Regions from separate parts of the Mesorhizobium sp. M6A.T.Ce.TU.016.01.1.1 genome, predicted to be linked through region 2. Evidence: predicted binding sites of a transcription regulator. Region 2 holds the regulator's gene; the other holds the start of a gene.

Region 1 (14,383 bases), on a different contig from region 2:
AAGGCCTTCACCTCGTTCCTGACCACCGACAACATCCAGGGCGGCCGCGTCGCCGCCGATGGCCTGGCGGCAGCCATCGGCGAGGCCAATGGCGGCAAAGTCGAGGGCGACGTCGCCCTGATCACCGCGCTTCCGGGTGCCGGGTCGCTCGAACAGCGCGCCCAGGGCTTCAAGGAGCAGCTTGCCGCCAAATATCCGGGCCTCAAGCTCGTCGCCGACAAATATGCCGACGGCCAGGCCACGACCGGCCTCAACATCGCGACCGACCTGATCACCGCCAATCCGAACCTCAAGGGCATCTTCGCCTCCAACCTGATCATGGCGCAGGGCGTCGGTCAGGCGATCGCCGAGAACAGCCTGGCCGGCAAGGTCGGGCTCGTCGGCTTCGACAGCGACGAGAAGCTGATCAAGTTCCTCAACGACGGCGTCATTTCGGCTCTCGTCGTCCAGGATCCGTACCGGATGGGCTATGACGGCATCAAGACGGCGCTCGCCGCCTCGAAGGGCGAGAAGGTCGAGGCCAATGTCGACACCGGCGCCAACCTGGTCACCAAGGCCAATATGAAGGATCCGAAGATCGACGCGTTGCTCAATCCGAAACTCGACTGAGCATCGGCGTAGGTGCATTGTTTCCGGGGCCTTTCTGCCCCGGAAACACTCCAACCAAGTGCCAATCGTGAGGCCAATCTGGGAGGATTGTCATGACGTCGACGGCGCAGGAACTGCATCCGGCCCTAACGCTGGAGCCGGGCAGGACGATCCTCGAACTCAAGGGACTGGAAAAGCGATATCCTGGCACGCACGCGCTGAAGCCGGTTAACCTCGCCTTCAAGGCCAGCGAAATCCACGCCATTGTCGGCGAGAACGGCGCCGGCAAATCCACCCTGATCAAGCTGCTGACCGGTGTCATGCCGCGCACCTCCGGCGACGTCATCTGGGAGGGCAAGCCGGCAGCGCTGGCGACGCCGCATGAGGCGATGGCGCTCGGCATCAATGCCGTGCATCAGGAGGTCGTTCTGTGCCGCCATCTCACTGTCGCGGCCAACATGTTCCTTGGCGAGGAGGATTCCCGCTTCGGCATCCTGCAGCAGCGGGCCATGGTCAGGGAAGCGCAGAAGATCATCGACGATCTCGGCTTCGATCTGCCGGCGCATGTCGTGCTGGGTGACCTGACCATAGGCCAGCAGCAGCTGATCGCCGCCGCCCGCGCCACCGTGCGCGGCACCAAGTTCCTGATCTTCGACGAACCGACTGCCTATCTCACCCGGAAGGAAGCCGATCAGCTGTTCACGCTGATCCGCCGGCTAAAGGGCGAAGGCGTCACCATCATCTACATCAGCCACCGCATGGAAGAGGTGTTCGAGCTCGCCGACCGCGTCTCGGTGCTGCGCGACGGCACGCTTGTCGGCACCAGGAACATCGCCGAGACCAACGACGCCGAGCTGGTCAAGATGATGATCAACCGCTCGATCGAGCAAGTCTACCACAAGGAGCATTTTACCCCGGGCGCGACGCTCCTCGAAGCCAGAAATCTCTCCGGCAAGGGCTTCGAAAATGTCTCGATGACGGTCCGGGCCGGCGAAATCGTCGGGCTCTACGGCCTGATCGGTGCCGGGCGCAGCGAGTTCGTCACCACGCTCTACGGCCGTCATCGCAAGTCGGCCGGCCAGATCCTCTGGGAGGGCAAGGAGGTTCAGGTCAACTCCGAGCATGACGCTATCAGGCTCGGCATGGCGCTGGCGCCGGAAAGCCGCCGTGACCAGGGCCTCTGCCTCAACCTGCCGGTCGGCCTCAATCTCAATCTGCCGATCTACAAGCGCATCTCCAGCAATCTGCTGATCTCCAGCGCACAGGAGAAGACCGAGGCGGATCGCCAGATCGCCAATCTCAGGATCAAGACGCCGACGCGCAACGCGCTCGCCTCCAGCCTGTCCGGCGGCAACCAGCAGAAGATCGTCATCGGCAGATGGCTGGCGCACGGCGCCAAGCTGTTCATCTTCGACGAGCCGACAGTTGGCGTCGATGTCGGCACCAAGGCGGAGATCTACCGTCTGTTCGGCGAACTGTTGTCCAAGGGCGCCGGCATCATCCTGATCTCGTCCTATCTGCCCGAGGTCTATGAACTGGCCGACACGCTGCATGTATTCCGGCGCGGCAAGCTGGTGGCCACGCATGGTTTCCGCACCGCCAATCATGAGGACATTCTCAATCAGGCGCTCGCCGAGAAACAAGAAAAACCGGGAGGACAGATATGAGCACCGAGGCGATCCCGGCCGAAAGGCCGAAACGCAACTATAACGCGCTGTTCGGGCTGACGCTGCTGGCGCTGCTGGTTCTTTTGTGGATCATCCTGTCGGTGGCGACGCCGAGCTTCGCCTCCGCCAACAATATCTCGAACCTGCTGCGGCAGGGCTCGATGATAGCCATCCTAGCGGTCGGCCAGACCTTCGTCATCATCACCGGAGGCATCGACCTTTCCGTCGGCGCCGTGGTCGGCTTCGCCACCGTCATCGTGGCGATGCTGATCAACGCCGGGGTGCCGGTCTTCCTCGCCATCCTGGTCACCTTGCTGGTCGGTGTCGCCATCGGCATGTTCCACGGCTTCGGCATCGTCAGGATGGGCCTGCCGCCCTTCATCATCACGCTGGCGACACTGACCTCGCTGCGTGGCATTGGCCTTTTGATGACCAACGGCAACTCGATCTCGATCAACAACGACGCCTTCCAGTTGTTTTCGCGCAGCTCGTTTCTCGGCGTCCCCAATCTGTTCTGGATGGTGATCCTGGTCGGCATCCCCGCCTACATCTTCCTGCATCACAGCCGCTGGGGCCGGTATCTGTTCTCGGTCGGCTCCAACGCCGAGGCCTCGCGTCTGTCCGGCGTCAATGTCCAGCGCACCATCTACATGGCCTATACGCTGTCGGGCCTGTGTGCGGCTTTCGTCGGCGTGCTGCTCGCCTCGCGCATCGGCATCGGCAATCCGACGCAGGCCGAGGGCTGGGAGTTGCAGGCGATCGCCTCGTCGGTGATCGGCGGCACTTCGCTGTTCGGCGCCGTCGGCTCGGTGCACGGACCGCTGCTCGGCGCCTTCATCCTCGCCACCATCAACAACGGCGCCAATCTCTTGAACGTCAACGCCTTCTGGCAGCGCATCATTACCGGCGTGCTGATCATCGTCATCGTCTATTTCGACGGCCTGCGTCGCCGCGGCAAGTAGACTATCTTTAACAACCGCCGGCCCGGCGATAGCCGACGGGCCGCGGTGCCAAGAACCGACTGGATCAAAGCATGAAAGCCGTCGTCTGCCGCTCGCCCGGTGAGCTTGTTCTGGAAGACCGCCCGGCGCCAGGCACTCCGCCCTCTGGCTGGGCGTTGGTCGCGGTCAGCCATGTCGGCATCTGCGGCACCGACTATCATATCTTCGAGGGCAAGCATCCGTTCCTCGCCTATCCCCGCATCATGGGTCATGAGGTTTCCGGCACTGTGATCGAGGCCGGCGAAGGCGTCGATCTGTCCGTCGGCGAACCAGTGATCATCAACCCCTATCTCGCTTGCGGCAAATGCATCGCCTGCCGGCAAGGCAAGCCGAATTGCTGCGTCAAAATCGAGGTGCTCGGCGTACACCGCGACGGCGCCATGTGCGAACGGATCCTGGTGCCGGCGCAAAATCTCTATCCGGCAAACGGCCTGTCGCTGGCGGATGCCGCCGCCGTCGAATTCCTGGCGATCGGGGCGCATGCCGTGCGGCGCTCGCTGGCGCAGCCAGGCGCGCGCACGCTGGTCATCGGCGCTGGGCCGATCGGCCTCGGCACGGCGCTGTTTGCTCGCATCGCCGGTCTCGACGTGACGCTGCTCGACATGAGCGCGGAGAGGCTGGGTTTCGCCGCAAACGAACTCGGCTTCGCGACCCTCGACGGTTCGCAGGCGTCTGCGACCGATCGGGTGCGGGAGGCGACCGGCGGCGAAGGTTTCGACGTTGTCTTCGATGCCACCGGCAACACCCAGTCCGTCCAGTCGGCCTTCGCCCATGTCGCGCATGGCGGGACGCTGGTCCTGGTCAGCGTCGTCAAGGACGACATCGTCTTTTCCGATCCCGAATTCCACAAGCGCGAGATGACGTTGATCGGCAGCCGCAACGCGCTGCGCGCCGATTTCGACCATGTCGCCGCCTCGATCCGCGATGGCGCCGTGCCGCTGGCGAAGCTCGTCACCCATCGCACGACGCTGGGCGAGACGCCGCGCGACCTCGCCCGCTGGGCGCATGAGAAATCCGGCCTGATCAAGGCGGTGATCGAAGTCGGGTCATAACACGGCAGGCGGTGAGCCCGGCCCGAATGACAACGCCCCGCGCAGGTCGACCCCCACTCCGTCTCGGCTTCGCCGAGCCACCTCTCCCCCGAGCGACGGGGTAGAGGAAGGGTGCGAGCCTATTGCAGCCAACGCTCCTCAACCAGACTCCCTACTTCTCTCGCCGTCAGCGGGCTCCCTTCCTCTCCCTCCGGAGGGGGGAGAGGTGGCTCGGCGAAGCCGAGACGGAGTGGGGGAAGGCGGTCCTCAAACGCCAAGCCGCTGACATGTAAGCGCGACCGAGCTGGTATGATATCAGCGTGGGTCAGATAAATCACGGTCTCGTATAAGGCCGGCACTACCTACAGCGCCGACAGTTTGAGCTCGACGCGCTCAGCCGGAAACCGCGTTTCGGCGAACTGGATCGGCTGGCCGTCCGGCGTGACGTTGACGGCGGCCGTGACCAGCACGATGGCGCCGGGCTGCAGATCGAGATCGGCAAGGTCGGCGGCATCCGCGTGGCGCGCCGACAGCACCGTCGATTGCCTGAGATAGTCACTGATGCCGAAACGCTGGAGCGAAGCGGTCACCGATCCAGTTTCCGCGATAGCGGTCTCGATGCCTACGAAGCGTTTTGCATCGAACCAGCCGGTGGCACGCGAGACCGGCTGTCCATCGGCTTCACCGCGTGTCTCAAGGCGGATGACGCTGGAACCCTTGGCTAGACCTAAGCCTTCGGCGACACGCCGGCTGGCCGGCTCGACCGCCGACTCGAGCAGCACGCTGCGGCGCTCAGACGCTTGCCCTTGCAAGCCCTCCGAAAAACGGGTGCGGGCGCCGATCGGATAGGACAGGCGCTTGCGCGAAAGCACGAAAGTGCCGCGCCCCTGCTCGGCCCTGAGCACGCCATCCTGCACCAGTGCTGCGATGGCGCTGCGCACCGTATGGCGGTTGACACCATAGCGCTCGGCCAGCGCGACTTCCGGCGGCAGCGCGGTATTCTCGGCAAAGTCGCCGACGGCGATCGAACGCAGGATTTGATCGGCGATCTGCCGCCACAGCGAGACGCCGCTGCGCCGCTCTATGCTGCTGGGCTGCCCGATCATGTCTTGCCCCGATCTTTTCGCCCGTGTCATGCACCCGTCATAGACACGCATTAGATAATAGGTATAATTTGTATAATTGTCTATATCAATAGACAAATTTTCGATGCAAGGGAATGTTAACCATGCGAGGACAGGAAGCGCGCGATCAGGCTCAGCGCAAGGCCGTTATGGCAACGCTGGCGCAATCGACCGGCGACGATATCGTCCGGCTGTGGAACGAAGCCGGCCTGCCTTCTGAGGCGGAACTCCTGCGCGGCCCCGAAACCGGCTTGGTCACCGTGCGCGGCCGCATCGGCGGCGGCGGCGCGCCGTTCAACGTTGGCGAGGCGACGGTCACCCGCGCTACCGTCCGGCTCGCCTCCGGACAGGTCGGCCACTGCTACGCGCTGGGCCGTGACAGGCAGAAAGCAAAACTGGCGGCGATCGCCGACGCGCTCTGGCAGGACCCTGCCCTGCGCCGTGAGGTCGAGACCAAACTCATTGCGCCGCTGCAGGCCGCACTGGCCAGCGCACGTGAACGGCGTCGCGCCGAGACGGCGGCAACGAAGGTCGATTTCTTCACCATGGTACGCGGAGAAGACTGATGGACATCGTAACCCAAGCGATCGAAGGCGGCTTTGCCGATCCGGTGTTCGACGCCCAGACGGTGTTCCGCGCCGTGATGGACGCAATGGCGCGGCCGGGCACCCTGCAGGCTCTGCCGGTCTTTGCCCGCCCGCCGGCGCCGCTATCAGCCACCGCGGGCGCCATTGCGCTGGCGCTGTGCGACAACGACACGCCGCTGTGGCTCGACCCCGTTTTGCAGGCCCCGGTAGCGGTGAAATCCTGGCTCGGCTTCCACACCGGCGCGCCCCTGGCCAACACGCCGGCCGATGCGCATTTCGCGCTGATCGCCACGCCGGCCGAAATGATGGCGCTCGACGGCTTCTCACAAGGCACCCAGGATTATCCCGACCGCTCCACGACGCTGATCCTGCAAGTCGGCGATCTCGTTTCAGGCGCCCCTCTGTTGCTCGAAGGTCCTGGCATCGAAAAGACTGCAAGCATCGCGCCGGCACAGATGCCGCGCCATTTCGTCGAACAGTGGAAGCAGAACAACCAGCGCTTTCCGCGTGGCGTCGACATCGTCCTCGCCACCCCGGACGGCGTCGCCTGCCTGCCGCGCACGACGCGCATCAAGACGATGGAGGCGTGATATGTATGTCGCGGTAAAGGGCGGCGAAGCGGCCATTGCCAACGCCCACGCCCTGCTCGCCGACCGCCGGCGCGGCGACCGCTCGGTGCCGGCGCTTCGCCTCGACCAGATCGTCGAGCAACTTGCGCTCGGCGTCGACCGGGTGATGAGCGAAGGCTCGCTCTACGACAGGGAATTGGCGGCGCTCGCCATCGTCCAGGCGCGCGGCGACATGATCGAGGCGATCTTCCTGGTTCGCGCCTATCGCACGACGCTGCCACGCTTCGGCTACACCAAGGCGATCGACACCGGCGCGATGCTGGTCGAGCGGCGTGTCTCGGCGACCTACAAGGATCTTCCCGGCGGCCAGCTTCTCGGCCCGACCTTCGACTACACCCACCGGCTGCTCGATCCCGAGCTTGCCGCGGGCCGCGACGTCGCCGAGCCGCAGCAGCGTGCCAGCGAGGCGGAAGCCATGCCCCGTGTCTCCGCCATCCTCGCCCGCGAAGGCCTGATCGAGCCCGACGGCGACATGCCGCAGGACCATGTCCCCGGCGACATCACCCGCGAGCCGCTGGAATTCCCGATGGCGCGCGACATCCGCCTGCAGGCGCTGTCACGCGGCGACGAGGGTTTTCTCCTCGCACTCGGCTATTCCACCCAGCGCGGCTATGCCCGCAACCACCCCTTCGTCGGCGAGGTTCGCATCGGTGAGGTCGAGTTGGAACTCGATGTCGCGGAGCTGCCCTTCGCGGTACCGCTCGGCTCCGTTCGCGTCACCGAGTGCCAGATGGTCAACCAGTTCAAGGGCTCGGCCAAGGCGCCCCCGCAATTCACCCGCGGCTACGGCCTCGTCTTCGGCCAGAGCGAGCGCAAGGCGATGGCCATGGCGCTGTGCGACCGGGCGTTACGCGCTTCGGAATTCGGCGAAGATGTCGTCGCCGCGGCCCAGGACGAGGAGTTCGTCATCTCGCATTCCGACAATGTCCAGGCGACCGGCTTCGTCGAGCATCTGAAGCTGCCGCACTATGTCGACTTCCAGGCCGAGCTCGACCTCGTGCGCCGCATGCGCGCCGAGCATGATGCTCGCGAAAACGCCGGCAAAGCCGAGGAGAAAAGGGAGGCAGCGGAATGACCGCACAACCGACCGACATCGCCACCTACAACTTCGCCTATCTCGATGAGCAGACCAAGCGGATGATCCGCCGGGCGATCCTCAAGGGCATCGCCATTCCCGGCTATCAGGTGCCGTTCGCCTCGCGCGAAATGCCGATGCCCTATGGCTGGGGCACCGGCGGCGTCCAGGTCACCGCTTCGATCATCGGCCCGGACGATGTGCTGAAGGTCATCGACCAGGGCGCCGACGACACCACTAATGCCGTTTCGATCCGCGCCTTCTTCAAGAAGGTCGCCAATGTCGCTGTCACCACCGAGACGGCGAAGGCGACCATCATCCAGACCCGCCACCGCATCCCAGAACATCCGCTGACATCGGGCCAGGTGCTGGTCTATCAGGTGCCGATCCCCGAGCCGCTGCGCTTCCTCGAGCCGCGCGAGACCGAAACGCGCAAGATGCATGCGCTGGAGGAATACGGCCTCATGCATGTGAAGCTCTACGAGGACATTGCCAGGCACGGTCGCATCGCCACCACCTACGCCTATCCGGTCAAAGTCGAGGGCCGCTATGTGATGGACCCTTCGCCAACACCGAAATTCGACAATCCGAAGATGCATCGTTCGCCGGCTTTGCAGCTATTTGGCGCCGGCCGCGAAAAGCGCATCTATGCGCTGCCGCCTTTCACCGATGTGGTCAGCCTCGACTTCGAGGACCATCCGTTCGAGGTGCAGACCTTCGACCAGCCCTGCGCGTTGTGCGCGGCTGAGAACGTCTATCTCGACGAGGTCATCCTCGACGATCATGGCGGCCACATGTTCGTGTGCTCCGACACCGATCATTGCGAGAAGCGGCGCGAACAAGGCCATCGCGGCCGCCTTGCGCCTGAAACCCCTCTTGCCCTGGAAAAAACGGAGCCGGCGCAATGACCGACGAGCCGCTGCTGCGCGTTTCAGCGCTCTCCAAATTCTATGGCTCGCGCGTCGGATGCGAGAACGTCACCTTCGACCTGTGGCCGGGCGAGGTGCTGGCGGTGGTCGGCGAATCCGGTTCCGGCAAAACGACGCTGCTGAACTGCCTCTCGACCAGATTGTTGCCGAGCTCCGGCACCGCCAGCTACCGCATGCGCGACGGCCAGTTTCGCGAGCTCTACCGGATGAGCGAGGCCGAGCGCCGCTTCCTGATGCGCACCGACTGGGGCTTCGTCCACCAGAACCCCGCCGACGGACTGCGCATGACGGTGTCCGCCGGCGCCAATGTCGGCGAGCGGCTGATGGCGGTGGGCGACCGCCATTATGGAAAAATTCGCGCCACCGCAGTCGACTGGCTGTCGCGCGTCGAGATCGACGAGGACCGCATCGACGACGAACCGCGCGCCTTCTCCGGCGGCATGCGCCAGCGCCTGCAGATCGCCCGCAACCTGGTCACCGGGCCGCGGCTGGTGTTCATGGACGAGCCGACCGGCGGCCTCGACGTCTCGGTGCAGGCACGCCTGCTCGATTTGTTGCGCGGGCTGGTCACCGATCTTGGCCTCGCGGCCATCGTCGTCACCCACGACCTCGCGGTGGCGCGGCTTTTGTCGCAACGCATGATGGTGATGAAGGATGGCCGCGTCGTCGAAAGCGGCCTCACCGACCGCGTGCTCGACGATCCGCGCGCGCCTTATACGCAATTGCTGGTTTCCTCGATTTTGCAGGTTTGACGATGGCGCCAAGTCACCCCCCTCTGGCCTGCCAACGAACGACGATTGGAGCACCTTCTGATGGCAACCCCTCTCGTCGTCTCCGATGTCGCCAAGAGCTTCACCATGCATCTGCGCGACGGCATCAAACTGCCTGTCGTCGCCGGCGTCTCGTTCTCGATCAGGAGCGGTGAATGCGCAGTGCTCGGCGGCCCCTCTGGCGCCGGCAAGAGCTCGATCCTGAAGATGCTCTACGGCAACTACGCCGTCGACGCAGGCCAGATCATCGTCCAGCACGAGGATGGGCTCATCGATCTCGCAACGGCCAGCCCGCGCACCGTGCTTGCCGTGCGCCGGCTCACGATCGGCTATGTCAGTCAGTTCCTGCGCACCGTGCCGCGCGTCTCCGCCCTCGACGTTGTCGCCGAACCGCTGGTCGAGCGCGGCGCGGACCGTGAGGTCGCGCGCAATAAGGCGCGCGCCTTGCTGGCGCAGCTCAACCTGCCCGAAAAACTCTGGATGCTGCCGCCGGCGACCTTTTCCGGCGGCGAGCAGCAGCGCGTCAACATCGCGCGCGGCTTCATCACCGAGCACCCGATCCTGCTGCTCGACGAGCCGACCGCCTCGCTCGATGCCAGGAACCGCGACGTGGTGATTGCGCTGATCGCGGCCAAGAAGGCGGCTGGCGTCGCCCTGCTTGGCATCTTCCATGACCACGACGTGCGCGAGGCGGTAGCCGACCGCGTCATCGACGTGACCGCTTTTGCCGCCGGGAAAATCGCCGCATGACCAGAAAACTGTCGGAAGCGCCGCTTGTCCACGAGACGGCGGAAGTCGAGAACTCGACGCTTGGCCGCTGGACCGAGATCGCCGACCGCTGCCGGGTTTCGGAAAGCACGTTGGGCGACTATTCCTACATGATGCAGGACTGCGGCGTCTGGTGCGCGACGATCGGCAAATTTGCCAACATTGCCGCCAATGTGCGCATCAACGCCACCAACCACCCGACCTGGCGGCCGACGCTGCACCATTTCACCTACCGCGCCTCGGACTATTGGGACGACGCCGAGCACGAGAGCGAATTCTTCGCTCAGCGTCGCGCCAAGCGCGTCACCATCGGCCATGACACCTGGCTTGGCCACGGCTCGACCATCCTGCCCGGCGTCAACGTCGGCGATGGCGCGGCGGTCGGCGCCGGCGCCGTGGTGTCGAAGGACGTCGCGCCCTACACCATTGTCGGCGGCGTGCCGGCGAAACCGATCCGCGAACGCTTCGACCGCCGCACGGCGGAACGTTATCAGGCGCTCGCCTGGTGGGATTGGGACCATATCAGGCTGCGCGCCGCGCTCGACGATTTTCGCGCGCTTTCGGCGGAAGCGTTTCTGGAAAAGTACGGCTGACCACAGGACGAACCCGCCCGTTTCACACCTCTGACACATGACTCGGACAAAGGCGGTCTTTCCCTGGAGATCGCCATGCCCATCAAACCTTCGCTCGCCGGATTCTTTGCCGGCTCGAACCCGAACCCTCCCGTGCATCTCGGCACGCGCTACGACACGTCAGGCAATTTCCTGACCGAGCCCGGCAACACGGTCGTCTGCCATCTCGTCAGCGGCTCAGCTTCCGAAACGGCGGTCATCGAAGTGCGTGAGCGGATGCGCGTTATGCCCGATGCCGACAGGCTGGCCTTCACGCCGATCTCCAGCCTGCATATGACGCTGTTCCAGGGCATCATCGAATATCGCCGCCGGCTTCCCTACTGGCCTGAGGATGTGCCCCTCGACACAAGCATCGACGACATGACACGGCTCTATCTGGAGCGCCTGAATGGCGTCGGGGACCATGGCGCGTTTAAAGTCAGGGTTGTCGATGTCGTGCCGACCGGGCTTACCGTTACCGGCGTGTCGGACCAGGACGAGCGCATCATGCGCGCGTGGCGCGATGCCCTGTCGGTGCCGTTCGGATACCGGCATCCCGATCACGACAGCTACACTTTCCACATAACTTTCGCCTACCAGATCCGGCACCTCGACGACGAAAGGGCCTCGCAATGGCAACAGCTATTCGATGACTGCCTCTCGCTGCTCGCCCTTCAGGCTCCAGTGATCGAGCTGCGGCCTCCGGCATTTTGCAGCTTCAAGGACATGAAGTATTTCGAGGAGCTTCTTGTCCTGGGCTGACGGCGCGACGTCTCTGCCTGTGGGCAGTAACAAAACTGACATCAATCCGACACCGCAGGTTCATGCGGCTGCGCTAGCGAGGGTCAACGGACCTTCAACTGCGACTGGACTGGAACCTGCCCCATGTCAGCAACCTCAGCCACGCTTGAAATCCGCGGCGTCACCCGCCGGTTTGGCAAGAACACCGCCGTCAGCAATGTCGATATCTCGATCCCGCATGGTCAGATGGTCGGCATCATCGGCCGTTCCGGTGCCGGCAAGTCGACCCTTTTGCGCATGATCAACCGCCTCATCGATCCCAGCCAAGGGTCGATTTTCTTTGACGGCGCCGAAGTCTCCAGCCTGCGCGGCTCGCTGCTCAGGCGCTGGCAGCGCGACTGCGCCATGATCTTCCAGCAGTTCAACCTGGTGCCGCGTCTCGACGTGCTGACCAACGTCTTGCTCGGCCGGCTCAATCACCGCTCGACCGTTGTCAATCTGCTCGGTGTCTTTTCTCGCGAGGAACGGGCCGAGGCGATCGCGGCGCTCGAGCGTCTCGACATTGCCCGCACGGCGCTGCAGCCGGCCGGCACCTTGTCCGGCGGCCAGCAGCAGCGCGTTGCGATTGCCCGTGCCATGATGCAGCAGCCGAAGGTGATCCTTGCTGACGAGCCGATCGCCTCGCTCGACCCGCTCAACGCCAAGGTGGTTATGGATTCGCTGCAGGACATCAATCTGCGCGAGGGCATCACCGTCGTCACCAATCTGCACACGCTGGATACCGCGCGCACCTATTGCAACCGCATCATCGGCATGGCCGCCGGCAAGGTCGTGTTCGACGGCCCACCCGAAGACCTCAACCGCGAAGCCGTGCGCATGGTCTACGGCGCCGACAGCAATGGCGGCGAAATCTCCGAGGCCATCACCTCGACCAGCGTCACCATCAAGCAAAAAATCGCCGCATCCGCCGGACCGCTCGAGCCCGCATTTCCGGGCTACTAGTTCCATGATCCCGACAAGTGGATACCGGTATCCGGAAACGATCATGGACAAGCAAAAGAGCGCCTGGATCGCCGGCCCACGTCAAGGGCGCTGTCAAAATTCGAACGCTACCGGCGCGATGCCGGAACCAACAGGAGAGACGCGACATGTTTAGAAAGATGCTTTTCGGTGCTGTTTCCATCATCGCCATGGCGATGGGCGCGGTTCAGGCACAGGACCTGAAGGAATTCCGCGTCGGCATTCTGGGCGGCGAGAACGAAGCCGACCGTCTGCGCAACTACCAGTGCTTCGCCGACCACATCAAGGAAGTGCTGGGCGTCGAGAAAGTCTCGCTGTTCCCGGCCGCCGACTACGACGGCGTCATCCAGGGCCTGCTCGGCGGCACGCTTGACTATGCCGAGCTCGGCGCTTCCGCCTATGCCAAGATCTATCTCGAAAACAAGGACGCGGTTGAGCCTATCCTGACGACGGTCCAGACCGACGGTTCGACCGGCTATCATTCGGTCATGGTCGCCCGTGCCGATTCCGGCATCAAGACGCTCGCCGACATGAAGGGCAAGAAACTCGGTTTCGCCGATCCCGATTCGACTTCGGGTTACCTGATCCCGGTCACTTCACTGCCCAAGGACATCGGCATGGATGTGAAGAGCTACTTCGCGTCGACCGGTTTTGGTGGCGGCCATGAACAGCTCGTCCTCGAGGTCCTGAAGGGCACCTTCGATGCCGGCACCACCTGGGCTTCCGGCGTCGGCGACTTCAAGGACGGCTACAGCTCGGGCAATCTGCGCAAGATGGTCGACAAGGGCGTCCTCAAGATGGACGATCTTGTCGAATTGTGGCAGTCGCCGATGATCCCGAACGGCCCGCTGGTGCTGCGTGCGTCGATCGATGCCGGCGCCAAACAGAAGGTCACCGATTTCCTGACCAAGCTTCCGGAAACCGATCCAGCCTGTTTCTCGGCGATACAGGGCGGCGACTTCAAGGGCTATTCGCCGGTCACCCCGGAATTCTATCAGGCAATCATCGACGCCCGTAAGGCGAAGATCGGCTCGTAAGTAAACTGCCACAACGCCGCCGGGGCCATGTGCCGCCGGCGGCGTTGCCGCATCATGGGCCAGGGATCGATAAATGAGTGCGACCGACGTTTACCGTGCGCCTGCGCTTTCACCGGAGGGAGCCACTGTCGAGCGGCACTGGCGTGACCTCGCCGCCCGCCGGCGCCTTTACACGATCGGAGGCCTGGTTTTCCTGTTTCTCGCGCTCTCTGGCTCGCTCTGGTTCGCCAACGAAACCAACGCCGGAAAGTTCTTCGACCGCCTTCCATATATCGCCGACTTTTTCACGGAATTGAAGCCGCGCGACTGGTTCGATCCGGTGCGCGCGCTGTTCGACCTGCCGTCCCCCTACGACGATGGCAGCCTCAAGTTCGACTACCCCGAAGGCCGGGTCTACCTGACCCAAAGCATCTACGTTCCGGAATACTTCTACCGGATGATCGAGACGCTGAACATTGCCCTGTTTTCGACGCTGGTGGGCTCCACATTCGGTTTCCTGCTCTGCTTCCTGGCTGCGGGCAATATCACGGCCAGCCGCTGGCTCCGTTTCACCACGCGCCGCTTCCTTGAAATTGTCCGCGCCTTTCCGGAAATCGTCATCGCCGGCTTCTTTCTGGCGGTCTTCTCGCTAGGACCCATTCCGGCGATCCTCGCGGTCAGCATCCACACCGTCGGCGCACTCGGAAAAATGTTCTTCGAAGTGGTCGAGAATGCCGACATGAAGCCTGAAGAAGGTTTGCGAGCCGTTGGCGCCAACTGGGTCGAACGCGTGTGGTTCGGCATCGTGCCTCAGGTTCTGCCCAAC
Region 2 (14,383 bases):
CCACCGCCAAGCAACAGAATCGGCAGAAAGAGCAGCAGCAGGACCAGCGTTCGGCAGCCAAAACCCAGTCCGCTGGCCTGAAATATGCTGGCAGCCCGATGCTGTTTTGCGTGCGCCTGTCGGACGGATATTTCTTCCCCGCGCCAAAATCGCAGTTCGCCAAAAGAGACGATCTGAAGGAGACCGTCGATCAGTGCCGCTACATTTGCGACGATGCCGGTGTCGACCTCTATACGCTGGAGGATGCCAGCCTCGAGACCGAAGCGATGGTCGCTCTCGAGACGCGAAAACCCTATACGGAGCTTGCGGCCGCTTTCCGGTACCGCGACGACGCCAATTTCAAGGCTTGTAGCGTCAAGCGGTATTCCCGGCGGGTCGCCGAACTCAGGGCGCGGACGGTAACACCCGCCAACATGGCCAACGCCATCATTCCATTGCCGACGACAAAGCCGGATCTTGGCGCCGTTGCGGAAATTCTCGGACCCGATGCCAAAGCTCCGGATCTCGGGGCTCCCACTGCCGAAGCCAAGGGCGCCGCCCAGCATCAGTCGATCGAAAAATTGACCGCAACGCGGCCGGTAAGGGTGGTCGGACCGGCTTTCTTCCCCGAAAACTGACCCCGTGGAGTTCAGGTCACCGCAATGCCGGTCGGCTATTCGCAGACCATGCGGACCCGTTTTCCGGGTTGGCTGACATTCCTGCAGGTGAGCGGTTTTGCCGGCTCGGATGACGGCGTCGGCGGATCTTTGGAAATCCTGGTGATTTGCCTTCTCGGCGCCACGGGGGTGTTGGTTCTGCGGACCGCGGCTCTTGTCGGCGTTTCGGGCGCGACAGGAAACACATCGGTCTGCAACTGGGGCTGTTCGGCTTGCGCCTGCTGCGGCGGCCTGTCCCAGAACCGCCGGACATCGAGCGGCCTTGGAATGACGACGGTGCCGTCATAACTGCGCGAGCAGCCGCTCCCGAACAGCAGCATCGGGCACAGCAAAAAAGGCAGAATCCGTCCCAACATCGGCAACACCCTTGCGGGATTGTAACGCCGCTTCGGTTCTAGCGGCAACCGTCGGAATATCGCGGGCAAAATCAAAGGGCCGCAGCGTCCGTAGCGCGCCCGAAACGAGGCGCGGCGCTGCAGTGTGGCGAATGCGAATTCGCCCCAGCTTGGAGCGGCGCAACGAGCGAATTCCAAATCCGATGCACTGGTCACGGTCCGTTAAGGTTAGCGGAACGTTGATGCTTGTGGGGCACATTCCGGCGCGCCGCCGGCCGACGGTTCCGAGAACGACATGGCGCAGTCATCGCCGGTGCAACCGCCGCTGCCCGTATATGGAGCCGCGTCCGGGCGGGCGCTGCTGCAGCCGCCACCGGTTCGTCCCCGCACCAGCACGCCGGCGGGCACCGGGCATCGGCTGGACATCCTCGTTGCCGAGGACAATGAGGTGAACCAGATGGTTTTCACCCAGATTCTCGGCGAAACCGACTACGGCTTCGAGATCGTCGGCAATGGCCGCAAGGCGCTCGATGCCTTCGGCAGGCTCAATCCGCGCATGATCCTGATGGATGTTTCGATGCCTGAGATGAACGGCCACGAAGCGACCGCCGCTATTCGGCGGCTGGAAGAAGAGACCGGCGCGCACGTCCCGATCGTCGGCGTCACCGCGCACGCACTGAAGAGTGATCGCGAACGGTGCCTGGAGGCGGGCATGGACGTTATCTGCCCAAGCCCATCAGCCCAGGGCCTTGCTGGAAAAGGTCGAACGCTGGCTCGGCGCGGACGGCGAAATCCAGCGCAACGCGGGATAGGCATCCGGTCAGGCTGCAAGAAATTCAGCTGAGATTCGGCGACGCATTGCGGACGAGACTATGGTGCGATCGCACCATACCAAAGCGTGCGCCGGGTTGGGACAATAAGCACATTCGAGCTCCGCCCCTCCAGTTACGGGCGGGAGCAGCGACCGCCGGCAAGAAACAGGGTCAGATTTACCCCAACGGACCTGTTTCGGCGATGGCGCGGCCATGACCTCCTTTGGCCGCATGCAACGCGCTCCCGCCCGGATTTTCTTTTTCGGCGCAAATTTGCACCGCCAGTCGAAGGGAAATGCCGGCTGGAAACCGTGCAAGCTGCTGATTCCAGCGGCAAACCACGGCTGTGCCGGCGAGACCCGCGGCGCTTCCCTTTCGACATGGCTGTGCGGCGTTACCGGGCTGACATCAAACTGTCATGCGACTGTTATAATCGGGGGCTATTGGCCTCAGCGGGCGCCGAAGGAATGGCGCCGAGAGACCATATTCCGAACAGGAGCAGGCCACATGAAGAAATTCCTCCTTACGGCGTCGGCCGCGGCGCTTGCGCTCGCCGCGTCGGCTGGTTATGCCGCCGCGCGCGACCAGATTCAAATCGTCGGTTCGTCCACAGTGTTCCCCTTCACCACGGCTGTCGCCGAAAAGCTCGGCCAGAGCGGACAGATCAAGACCCCGGTCGTCGAATCGACCGGCACCGGCGGCGGCATGAAGCTGTTTTGCCAGGGCGTCGGCGAAAATACCGCCGACTTCACCAACGCCTCGCGCGCCATCAAGGACAGCGAGCTTAAAACCTGCAAGGCAAACGGCGTGACGCCGGTCGAGATCAAGGTCGGCTTCGACGGCATCGTGCTCGCCAACTCGAAGGCAGGGACTGTCGTTGATCTGACCAAGGAGCAGGTTTTCAAGGCGCTCGCCAAGAATGTCGCAGTTGACGGAAAGGTCGTCGCCAACCCCTACAAGAACTGGTCGGATGTCGATGCGTCGCTTCCCGCGACAAAGATCGAAGTGCTTGGCCCGCCGCCCACGTCTGGCACGCGCGACGCGTTCGTTGAACTCGTCATGGATGCGGCCTGCCAGGAAGAAGTGAAGGCGGCTAATGAAAAGGGCTGCGGCGAAATCCGCGAAGACGGCGCTTTTGTCGAGGCCGGCGAAAACGACAATCTGATTGTCCAGAAGCTGGAAGCCAACCCCAATGCCTTCGGCATCTTTGGTTTCTCGTTCCTTGACCAGAATGCCGACAAGCTGCAGGGCCACAAGGTCGACGGCGTCGAGCCGACCTTCGAGAACATCGCATCCGGCAAGTACGGCGTTTCCCGCTCGCTCTTTATCTATGCCAAGAAAGAGCATGTCGGCGTCATCCCCGGCATGCAAGAGTTCATCGCCGAGTATACCTCGGAGGGTGCATGGGGTCCTGAGGGTTATCTGGCCGACAAGGGCCTGATCCCTCTGCCGGACGCCGAGCGCGCCACGTGGGCCGAAAACGCCAAGGCCCTGAAGGGCATGGGCTCCTGATTTTTTTGGGGTCCGGGCAAATATCCGCTCTGACCCTCATGCTCTAAAGCACAAAGCGCGGGACCAACGTCCCGTGCTTTGAGCCGGTGAATGGCCGGCGGTCGAGGGGACGTCCTGAATCATGGTCGGTTATCTCGTTGTTCTTCTGTTAGTTCTGGCTGCTGCGGCCTATTGGATAGGCCGCACACGCGCCATTGCCAGTGTCAATGGCGACGTCGCCCGGCTGCATTCGCTGCCTGGCCAGCATGGCATGTTCCTGGCGCTTTTTGCCGCCGGTCCCGCGCTGCTTGCGATCGTGCTGTGGTCGATGGTGACGCCGGGAATTGAATCGTCGATCATTGCCGACCGCTTCTCCGCCGAGCTGTCGGGAATGGGCATTCCGCAGGTCGAAGCTTTCATCCGCGACGCTCGCGCGATGGCCTTTGGCGGGCTTGTCGGCTTCGCCGATCCCACGAAAGAGGCGGCCGCGGCCGTCTACAAATCGATCCATACGAGCAGCAGCTGGATCATCTGGGCCGTCGCGCTCATGCTTTCCGCGTCCGGATTTTACTGGGCCTATTCGCGCATCGCGCAGGCCTACCGGGCGCGCCACGTTGTCGAGCGCGTTCTTCGCGCATTCTTGATTACCTGTTCGGCGGTCGCGATCCTGACGACGATCGGTATCGTCTTGTCGCTCATCTTCGAATCCTTGCGGTTCTTCCAACAGGTGCCGCTCTATAAATTCCTGTTCGGCACACATTGGTCGCCGCAGAGCGCCTTCACCGGCGCCGGAGCGGAAGCCGGAGCGGTCAACCAGGACATTTTTGGCATGGTGCCGCTCTTTGCCGGCACGTTGCTCATCACCTTCATTGCCATGCTGGTAGCTGCGCCTATCGGGCTGATGGCTGCGATCTATCTTTCGGATTACGCCTCCAAAAGCGTCCGCGCGGTCGCAAAGCCGGTATTGGAAATCCTTGCTGGCATTCCGACCGTCGTCTACGGTTTCTTCGCTGCGCTGACGGTTGCGCCCTACTTCCGTGGTCTGGGCGAAAGCCTGGGTCTCAACGTTGCGTCAGAATCCGCGCTCGCCGCAGGCGTGGTCATGGGCATCATGATCATTCCCTTTGTTTCCTCGCTTTCCGACGATGTGATCAACGCCGTTCCGCAATCCCTGAGGGACGGTTCCGCCGGCCTCGGCGCGACCAAGTCTGAAACCATCCGCAAGGTGATCCTTCCGGCGGCCCTTCCGGGCATCGTTTCGGCGATGCTGCTCGCAGTCAGCCGCGCAATCGGTGAAACAATGATCGTGGTCATGGCCGCAGGGCTGGCGGCAAATCTCACGGCCAACCCGCTCGAAGCGGTCACAACAGTGACGGTGCAGATCGTGACGCTGCTTGTGGGCGATCAGGAATTCGACAGCGCCAAGACGCTTGCAGCCTTCGCGCTCGGCCTGGTGTTGTTCTGCATCACGCTTACCCTCAACATCGTCGCTTTGCGCGTCGTCCAGAAATACCGAGAGCAATATGACTGATGCGATCGCGTCATTCGGCGCCGGCAGACGGCCGGTCAGCATTCATACCGACGATGCCGCGAAGGCACGGCTGAAGGGCCGTTACCGCGCGGAAACGTGGTTCAAATGGCTTGGCGCCGCAGCCGTCGCGTTGGCCGGCTTGTTCCTTGTGCTGCTCTTGTCGACGATCGTCACGCAGGCGATCCCGGCGCTGCGGCAGAACTATCTGACGCTGCCGATCGATCTTTCGGCGGCCAAGGTAGACCCGGCGAAACTCGACGCCGTCAACTACGACGCCATCGCCCAGGAAGCGCTTACGGCAAAATTTCCGGATGTGACGAGCCGTCAGGACAAGCGCCTGCTGCGCGGACTGATTTCCACGGGCACAGGCGTGTTCCTGCGCAAAGATATCGCTGCTGATCCGGGGATGCTCGGAGGAACTGTGGACTATGCGGTTCCACTTGACGATTTTGCCGATCTTTATCTCAAGGGTTTGCTTGCCGACGTCGGTTCGGACGAAGCGATTTCGACAAGCGTCACGCCTTCGCAAACCAGCGGCGACATCGATCTGACCTTCGGCGACGATGCCATGCTGGCGCTGGCGCGCGGCCATGGCGCGACCGAGGGCGAAAACGGCATGCTCACGCTGACGAGCGGCGCGTCGTCGCTGCTGGTCGCGTTCAACGGCGGCACGGTCAAGCTGACCGCGCTGTCGCCTGGGGCCAACGGAACGGCGGTCGCAAAGGGCACGGTGATCGAGGCGCTGGACAGCACGGCGCCAGCCGCAAGCGGCCAGGCATTCCTGCGGGTCATCGACACGCCGGAAGCATCGCGAAAGATTTCGGACAAGGTGATCGTCTGGCTCGACACGCTGAAGAGCGCCGGCCTGATCGAAAGCCGGTTCAACTCGATCTTCTTCTTCACCGGCGCAAGCCGCGAGCCGGAACTGGCCGGTATCTGGGGCGCGGTCGTCGGATCGTTCCTGACCATGATCGTAACGCTCGCCATCGCCTTCCCGATCGGCGTTTCGGCGGCGATCTATCTTGAGGAATTTGCGCCCAAGAACCGGCTGACGACGATCATCGAAGTGAATATCAACAATCTGGCGGCGGTGCCTTCGATCGTCTTCGGCCTGCTTGGACTTGCCGTATTCCTGAATTTCTTCGGCCTGCCGCGCTCGGCCCCGGTGGTTGGCGGCATGGTGCTGGCGCTGATGACCCTGCCGATCATCATTATAGCCTCACGCGCTTCGCTGCGCGCCGTGCCACCGTCGATCCGCGAGGCCGCACTTGGCATCGGAGCGTCCAAGGTCCAGACCGTATTCCATCACGTCCTGCCGCTGGCGATGCCGGGTATCATGACCGGCACCATCCTCGGAATGGCGCATGCGCTGGGTGAAACCGCGCCGTTGCTGATGATCGGCATGGTCGCCTTCATCGTCGACATTCCCGGTGGCTTCACCGATCCCGCGACGATCCTGCCGGTGCAGATATTCATGTGGGCCGATTTTCCTGAAGCGGGGTTCCAGCAGAAGACTTCGGCGGCGATTTTGATTTTGCTGGTGTTTTTGGTCATCATGAATGCCATCGCGGTGATACTGCGCAGGCGCTTCGAGCGGCGCTGGTAAGGAGTAGAGGATATGAACATCATGACGGAAGCCAGCGTCGAGCAGAAACTGAGTAGCGGAACCAACGAGCCTTCGATCAAGATGAAGGGCGAAAAGGTCTCCGTTCATTACGGCGAGAAGCGAGCTCTGTTCGACGTGGATCTCGATGTCCGCGAGAACCAGGTGACGGCGTTGATCGGCCCATCGGGCTGCGGCAAGTCGACCTTTCTGCGTTGCTTGAACCGAATGAACGACACGATCGACATCGCGCGGGTAAGCGGCAAGATCACGCTCGACAACGAGGATGTCTACGACCCGAAAATCGATGTCGTCGAGCTGCGAGCTCGCGTCGGCATGGTGTTCCAGAAGCCGAACCCGTTTCCGAAGTCGATCTACGAAAACGTCGCCTACGGTCCGCGCATTCACGGTCTGGCCAGGAGCAAGGCGGAGTTGGACGGCATCGTCGAATCGAGCCTGAAGAAGGCCGGCCTGTTCAACGAGGTCAAGGATCGCCTGCTCGAGTCGGGCACTGGCCTTTCCGGTGGCCAGCAGCAGCGCCTGTGCATTGCGCGCGCCATCGCTGTGTCACCGGAAGTGATCCTGATGGACGAGCCGTGTTCTGCGCTCGATCCGATCGCCACCGCCCGTGTCGAGGAACTGATTGACGAACTGCGCCAGAACTACACGATCGTCATCGTCACCCATTCGATGCAGCAGGCAGCGCGCGTGTCGCAGCGCACGGCGATGTTCCATCTCGGCTATCTGGTCGAGGAGGGCGCGACCGACAAGATGTTCACCAACCCCGACGACAAGCGCACCCAGGACTACATCACCGGCCGGTTCGGCTAAGCGGTCCGGCGAATTTCGAGCACGAGGACAGTATCATGGGTGAACATACCGTCGCATCTTTCGACGAGGAACTGGAGCACATCGACAGGCTGATCCGCGACATGGACGAGCTTGCCGCCGCGATGGTCGCAGCCTCGATCCGCGCGTTGCTCGCGTCAGATAATGCGATGGCGCAGCGCGTCGTCTCGGATGACGCCATCATGGATGCGCGGCAGCGTGAACTCGACGACAGCGCGATCACGCTGATCGCCAAGCGGCAGCCGATGGCGCAAGATCTGCGCGCCGTGGTTGGCGCAATCCGGATGGCCGGCGATCTCGAGCGCATCGGCGACCTAGCCAAGAACATAGCCAAGCGGGTCAGCGCCGTCGGGCAGAGCGCCACGCCGCGTAATCTCTCGCACGGTATCGACGCGATGGCGGATCTCGTTCTCGAGCAGCTCCGCGGCGTGGTCGAGCACTATGTGTCGCGCAACGCCGGCGCGTTGAAAGAGCTGCGCGCCGCCGACGAGAAGATCGACGTGAAATACACGGCGGTTTTTCGCGAACTCCTGACCTACATGATGGAGGATCCGCGCAACATCACCGCCTGCACGCATCTTCTGTTCTGCGCCAAGAATCTCGAGCGTATCGGCGATCATGTCACCAACATCGCCGAGAACGCCTACTATGTCGTGACCGGGCAGCAATTGCCGGCGGATCGGCCGAAGCTCGACGAAACGACGATGCCGGCGTCGGCGACATGACAGGGGTAACCGGCCGATGATCGCGCCGCGCATCATGGTGGTGGAGGACGAAGAGCCGCTGGGCGTCCTCCTTCGCTACAATCTGGAATCCGAAGGCTATCAGGTCGAGGTGGTGACGCGCGGCGACGAGGCCGAAATCCGGCTTCAGGAAAACGTGCCCGATCTTCTGGTGCTCGACTGGATGGTGCCGGCGGTTTCGGGCATCGAGCTTTGCCGTCGCCTTCGGGTGCGTCCCGAAACCGAGCGGCTGCCGATCATCATGCTGACCGCGCGCGGCGAGGAAAGCGACCGGGTGCGCGGCCTCTCGACCGGGGCCGACGACTATCTGGTCAAGCCGTTCTCGACACCGGAATTCATGGCCAGGGTCAAGGCGCTGCTGCGCCGCGCCAAGCCCGAAGTGCTGTCCAGCGTGCTGAAGGTCGGTGACATCATGCTCGATCGCGAATCGCACAGGGTCTATCGCAAGAAGAGCGAGATCCGGCTCGGGCCGACCGAATTCCGGCTGCTCGAATTCATGATGCGGCACCCGGGTCGGGTGTTCTCGCGCAGCCAGTTGCTCGACAATGTCTGGGGCGAGACGATCTACATCGACGAGCGCACGGTGGACGTCCATGTCGGCCGGCTGCGCAAGGCGGTCAACAATGGCCGCATGCCCGATGTCATCCGCACCATCCGCGGCGCGGGCTATGCGATCAGGGAAGACTGAACAGACTGCCTAAATTCAAGCTGCGTTCTTCCATTCAGGCCACGTGCTTCCTGGCCGTGCCGGACTTCCCTTGCGCGCCCGGCGCGAAAATCTCCTGGTCGACGAAGCTCAGCGCTCGCATGGCGCAGCCTTCGCGGATCAGCGGCAGCTCGTTCGGCTCAGTGTCGAAGGAAATCGAACCCGAATGCTGACCGCCGGCGGTCTGAGCGATGGCCTCGCGCAGGGCCGGCTCGATCAGGTCGAAGGCGGCAGCGCTGGCGCCGACCATGGCGACCGGCGCCGGATCGATCAACGCGAACAGGCTGCCGAGCCCGAAGCCGAGCGCTTCGCCGGCCTTGCGGTAGGCTTCGCGCTCGGGTCCGTCCGTCTGGCGCGCCCGGGCCGCCAGTGCCCGCATCTCGGCGTCGCTGACATCGGCGACCGGCTCGGCGTTCTCGCTCAACTGCCTTGCATTGCGCCAGATGGCGTAGTTGCCGGCATAGGCCTCGACGCAGCCGCGCCGCCCGCAGCGGCAAAGCGCGCCGCCCGGCCGGTGGATCATGTGGCCGAATTCGCCGCCTGAGGAATGGGTGCCGGTGAACAGTTCGCCCTTCAGCACCAGCCCCATGCCGATGCCGTGGGAGAGCAGGATGGCGATGAAATCGTCGCGGTAGCGATCCGGGTCGCGCCAGCGCAGCGCCACGGCCATCATGTTGCAGTCGTTCTCCATGATGGCCGGGATGCCGAACTCACGTTCCAGAATGTCGGCGAAGGCAATGTTCGTCTGCGGCGTGATCGGCGACCACAACATGGCGCGCGCATGGGAATCGGTGATGCCCTGGATCGCCAGCGCGATGCGGGCGACGCTTTGGACATCGAGATCGGGATCTTCGAGCCGGCGCCGGACGATGGCGACACATTCGTCGATCAGCTCGTCGCGCGACATGGTCAGCGTGTCCAGCCGGCGCTGTTCCTCGGCGACCACTTGTCCGGCATAATCGATGACGGCGACCGAAAGGAAATTCAGCGACAACACGACGGCCAACACCGCTGCCGCTTCCGGATTGAGGCTAAGGCCGACCTGCGGCCGGCCGCGTTTCAGCGAAACGGTCTCGCTCGCTTTGCTCTCGGTCAGGATGCCTTCCTGGATGAGGTCGGAAGAGATCGCCGATATGGTCGAATGGCTGAGGCCGGTGGTCGCGGCGATCTCGGTTCGCGACGGCTGGCCTGCCCGGCGTACGGCCGAAATCACCATCGCCCGGTTGCGCCGACGCAAATCGTCATGACGGATTCCAACCGACATCCTTTGCTTCCTCCCTCTTGCCGCGGCCGCTCATGAACCGGAAGCCGTCGGTAGCGTCCGACAAATACTGGCAGAAGCAGAAGGCCCTGTCATTGTTTATTCCGGGGCTCGAAAAAAGTCGGCAGGGACATCAAAATCCATCAGAATTGATGTTGACAGCGCTTCGGCGTTGGACCAGTATTTTTTCGAGGCTCGAAAAAATAGAGCCTTTGTGCCGGCCTTCGGGCCAGTTTGGTCGCGCCGTATCGCGGCGCAGGGAGGACTATCATGAAGAGATTCGCAGCCGCCATCCTGGCGGGGGTCGCCATGTCGCTGACGCTCGCGTCGGTCGCACAGGCGAAGGACAAGGTCATTGGCGTTTCGTGGTCGAACTTCCAGGAAGAGCGCTGGAAGACCGACGAAGCCGCCATGAAGACAGCGATCGAGGCCGCCGGCGACAAGTATATTTCCGCCGATGCGCAGTCCAATCCCGGCAAGCAGCTGACCGATGTCGAGAGCCTGATCTCGCAGGGCGCCAACGCGCTCATCATCCTTGCGCAAGATGCGTCGGCCATCGGGCCGGCGGTGCAAAAGGCGCTGGACGAAGGCATTCCGGTCGTCGGCTATGACCGGTTGATCGAGAACAAGGACGTGTTCTATCTGACCTTCGACAACCAGGAAGTCGGCCGCATGCAGGCCCGCGAAGTGTTCAAGGTCGCGCCGGAAGGCAACTACGTCTTCATCAAGGGCTCGGGCGCCGATCCGAATGCCGATTTCCTGTTCGCCGGCTCCATGGAAGTGCTCAAGGATGCCATCGACAGCGGCAAGATCAAGAATGTCGGCGAGGCGTATACCGACGGCTGGCTTCCCGCCAACGCCCAGAAGAACATGGAACAGTTCCTGACCGCCAACGACAACAAGGTCGATGCGGTGGTTGCCGCCAATGACGGCACCGCCGGTGGCGTCGTCGCGGCGCTGACGGCGCAAGGCTTGGCCGGATCCGTCCCGGTGTCCGGCCAGGACGGCGACCATGCAGCGCTGAACCGCATTGCGCTCGGCACACAGACCGTATCGGTGTGGAAGGACGCGCGAGAGCTCGGCAAGAACGCCGCCGAGATCGCCTCGCAGCTTGCCGATGGCAAGCAGATGACCGACATTGCGGGCGTCAAGGACTTCACCACGCCGGGCGGCAATGCCGTCAAGTCGCTGTTCCTGACGCCGATTGCCATCACCAAGGACAATCTCAACGTCGTCATCGACGCCGGCTGGATCAAGAAGGACGAAGTCTGCGCGGGTGTCGCCGCGGGCAGCGTTGCGGCCTGCAACTGATCTGGATCATTTCGCAAGGAAACGAACGCCGCGGCTGTCAGGCCGCGGCGTTTTTCGAGAGGCTTTCCGCTTCAAATGACCGTGGAAAGCAAATAGCATTCTGTTCCGGCATCCGCGCCAGACGGCAACCCGGTCGGAGGACATCATGACCGACACGGCATCCAACCCACCGGTCGCCCACACGGCCGAAGACCGGGCGCGCGAATCCGAGCTCAGCGCCATCGGACGGTTCCTCAAGGCAACCGAGCTCGATATACGCATGCTCGGCATGGTCGGCGCTCTGCTGGTCATCTGGGTTGGAATTCACATCCTGTCGGGTGGGCTTTTCCTCACGCCGCGCAATCTCTGGAACCTGTCGGTGCAGACCTCCTCGGTGGCGATCATGGCGACCGGCATGGTGCTGGTCATCGTGATGCGCAACATCGATCTTTCGGTGGGCTCCGTCGAAGGCGTGATCGGCATGGTGATGGGCGTGGCGCAGGCCGAATTCCTGATCCGCGTCATGGGGCTCCAGGTGGGAAATCCCTGGATATGGATTATCGCATTGGCTGCCGGTGTGGTGCTCGGCCTCATGATAGGCGCGCTCCAGGGCTTCATCATCGCTTATCTCGAGGTTCCGGCCTTCATCGTGACGCTGGGCGGCTTGCTGATCTGGCGTGGCATGGCGTGGCTGATGACGAGCGGGCGCACCGTCGCGCCGCTCGACGCCACCTTCCAGCTCATGGGTGGCGGGCCGCGTGGCTCGATCGGGGCAACCGCAAGCTGGATCGTCGGCGTTCTCGCCTGTGCGGCCGTCGCTTTCATGCTGCTCAACGGCCGGTCGCAGCGCAAGCGGTTCAAGTTTCCGCTGCGTCCTGTCTGGGCGGAGAGCTTGCTTGGTGTTGTCGCCTGCGCCGCCATCCTCGGCGCCGTGTGGATCGCCAATTCCTATCCCTGGCCAATCGGCATCGTGCGCCAATACGCGCAGCGGAACGGCATCACCGTCCCCGAAGGCGGGCTGTTCATCGCCCATGGCATCGCCATACCGGTGCTGATTGCGGTCGCAGTGGGCATCGTCATGACCTTCATCACCAGGCGCACCCGTTTCGGCCGCTATGTCTTTGCCATTGGCGGCAACCCGGAAGCGGCGGAACTCGCCGGCATCAACACGCGCTGGGTGACCATGAAGGTGTTCATGATCATGGGCATATTGGCCGCAATCAGCGCGGCGATTGCGTCGGCTCGCCTCAATGCCTCGACCAATGCGCTGGGTACGCTGGACGAGTTGCTGGTCATCGCCGCAGCCGTCATCGGCGGCACGTCGCTGGCCGGCGGCTCCGGCACGGTGCTCGGCGCCATGCTGGGCGCGCTTCTGATGCAGTCATTGCAATCCGGCATGGTGTTGCTCGGCATCGATTCACCGCTTCAGAGCGTCGTCGTCGGCGCCGTCCTGGTGATCGCCGTCTGGCTCGACACCGTCTACCGCAAGCGCGTTTAGGGAAGGGCGATCATGGTTGACACAACTGCTCGCACAGGCACGCCGTTGATCGATATGCGGAACATCTCGATTGCCTTTGGTGGTATTCGCGCGGTCGACGACGCGTCGATCGACCTTTTCCCGGGCGAGGTGGTGGCGCTGCTCGGCCACAACGGTGCCGGGAAGTCGACGCTGATCAAGATCCTGTCCGGCGCCTACAAGCGCGACTCGGGCCAGATATTCGTCAATGGCGAGGAGGCCTCGATCTCCAATCCGCGCGATGCCAAGAAATACGGCATCGAAACGATCTACCAGACGCTGGCGCTCGCCGACAATGTCGACGCCGCCGCCAACCTCTTCCTCGGCCGCGAGCTGATGACCGGCTGGGGCACGCTCGACGATGGCGCCATGGAGGCCGAGGCGCGCAAGGTGATGGGCAGGCTCAATCCCCGCTTCCAGCGCTTCAAGGAACCGGTGGTCAAGCTTTCGGGCGGCCAGCGGCAGTCGGTGGCGATCGCGCGCGCCATCCTGTTCAACGCCCGTATCCTGATCATGGATGAGCCAACGGCGGCATTGGGGCCGCAGGAAACGGCGCAGGTCGGCGAACTGGTCATGCAGCTCAAGGCCGACGGCATCGGCATCTTCCTGATCAGCCACGACATCCACGACGTGTTCGAGCTTGCCGACCGCGTCTGCGTGATGAAGAATGGTCAGGTCGTTGGAACGGCGCGCACCAGCGACGTGACCCAGGACGAGGTGCTCGGCATGATCATCCTGGGGAAGTGTCCGCCCGGTGCCATTCCGGGGCCAGGTGCGCTGAAGATCGCAGCCTGAGGCTTTAAATAGCCGGCTAAATATCTGCGACATGATATGCCAGCCGTCATGATGGTTTGGCCGCGCCATTGTGTTGGCGCGGGGACTTGCCCATAAAGGTCAGGAACCGTTCATGGGCCGCAGCAGCAATTGAAGAAGTTCTTTCCGACCGTCGCTTTCATCGCCGTCGCGCTGATCAGCCTGACGATGGCGGGATTCGCCTATTTCGCGACGCAGGAAGCGGCGCGCATCAAGTTCGAGGCGACGGCGGACGACGCGCTCAACCGGATCGATAGCCGCATTGACCTGCATCTGTCGCTGCTGCGATCGACCCAGGCGCTGTTCGACGCCCGCAATGGCGGCATTTCGCGGGGCGAGTTCAAGGCGTTCTTCGATGCGCTTGGCATTAACGACAATTTCGCCGGCCTGCGCGGCATAGGCTTTCTCAGACTGGCGAGAGCCGGCGACGAGGCAGCGGTCGAGCGTGCCATCCTGCACGACTATGGCACCAGCCATGCCGTCTATCCGGATACGACATTGCCGTGGCGTACGCCCATCATGCTGTTCGAGCCGCTCGACGCTTCCAATCAATCCAGCATCGGCTACGACATGTTCACCGACCCGGTGCGGCGCGAGGCGATCGAAAAGGCGATGGCCGACGACCAGCAGCACGCGACCGGGCGCGTGCAGCTAGGCCAGGAGACAGGTGCTGCGCAAACCTTCACCGGCTTCCTGGTTTTCGTGCGGCTCAACGTCGAAACCGCGCCGGACGGCATCGATGCGTCCAGATCCTCGACATCAGGCTTTCTTTATGCG

What was found. Region 2 encodes PhoB, which activates phosphate uptake and scavenging genes when phosphate is short. Its sites were predicted from a motif close to TGTCATNNANCTGTCAT; they were not measured.
Region 1: phnF (phosphonate metabolism transcriptional regulator PhnF) is a predicted target of PhoB. The motif match lies at 5,418-5,434, and genes of this name have one in related genera.

The regions. Positions count from the first base shown of each region.
Region 1 is NZ_RZTJ01000010.1:133,627-148,009, forward strand. It holds gene EOC94_RS19520 (ABC transporter substrate-binding protein) at 1-609, shown strand, start outside; gene EOC94_RS19525 (sugar ABC transporter ATP-binding protein) at 702-2,255, shown strand; gene EOC94_RS19530 (ABC transporter permease) at 2,252-3,217, shown strand; gene EOC94_RS19535 (zinc-binding alcohol dehydrogenase family protein) at 3,289-4,308, shown strand; gene phnF (phosphonate metabolism transcriptional regulator PhnF) at 4,650-5,393, opposite strand; gene phnG (phosphonate C-P lyase system protein PhnG) at 5,516-5,977, shown strand; gene phnH (phosphonate C-P lyase system protein PhnH) at 5,977-6,588, shown strand; gene EOC94_RS19555 (carbon-phosphorus lyase complex subunit PhnI) at 6,590-7,702, shown strand; gene EOC94_RS19560 (alpha-D-ribose 1-methylphosphonate 5-phosphate C-P-lyase PhnJ) at 7,699-8,610, shown strand; gene phnK (phosphonate C-P lyase system protein PhnK) at 8,607-9,383, shown strand; gene phnL (phosphonate C-P lyase system protein PhnL) at 9,444-10,151, shown strand; gene EOC94_RS19575 (DapH/DapD/GlmU-related protein) at 10,148-10,762, shown strand; gene EOC94_RS19580 (DUF1868 domain-containing protein) at 10,838-11,542, shown strand; gene phnC (phosphonate ABC transporter ATP-binding protein) at 11,666-12,523, shown strand; gene phnD (phosphonate ABC transporter substrate-binding protein) at 12,670-13,578, shown strand; gene phnE (phosphonate ABC transporter, permease protein PhnE) at 13,652-14,383, shown strand, end outside.
Region 2 is NZ_RZTJ01000001.1:406,260-420,642, forward strand. It holds gene EOC94_RS02120 (DUF2865 domain-containing protein) at 1-617, shown strand, start outside; gene EOC94_RS33960 (hypothetical protein) at 642-944, shown strand; gene EOC94_RS33965 (hypothetical protein) at 939-1,175, opposite strand; partial or broken gene EOC94_RS02130 (response regulator) at 1,344-1,803, shown strand; gene EOC94_RS02135 (PstS family phosphate ABC transporter substrate-binding protein) at 2,311-3,315, shown strand; gene pstC (phosphate ABC transporter permease subunit PstC) at 3,437-4,825, shown strand; gene pstA (phosphate ABC transporter permease PstA) at 4,818-6,431, shown strand; gene pstB (phosphate ABC transporter ATP-binding protein PstB) at 6,444-7,259, shown strand; gene phoU (phosphate signaling complex protein PhoU) at 7,295-8,002, shown strand; gene phoB (phosphate regulon transcriptional regulator PhoB) at 8,019-8,708, shown strand; gene EOC94_RS02165 (ROK family protein) at 8,743-9,990, opposite strand; gene xylF (D-xylose ABC transporter substrate-binding protein) at 10,258-11,298, shown strand; gene EOC94_RS02175 (sugar ABC transporter permease) at 11,444-12,775, shown strand; gene EOC94_RS02180 (ATP-binding cassette domain-containing protein) at 12,788-13,588, shown strand; gene EOC94_RS02185 (CHASE domain-containing protein) at 13,718-14,383, shown strand, end outside.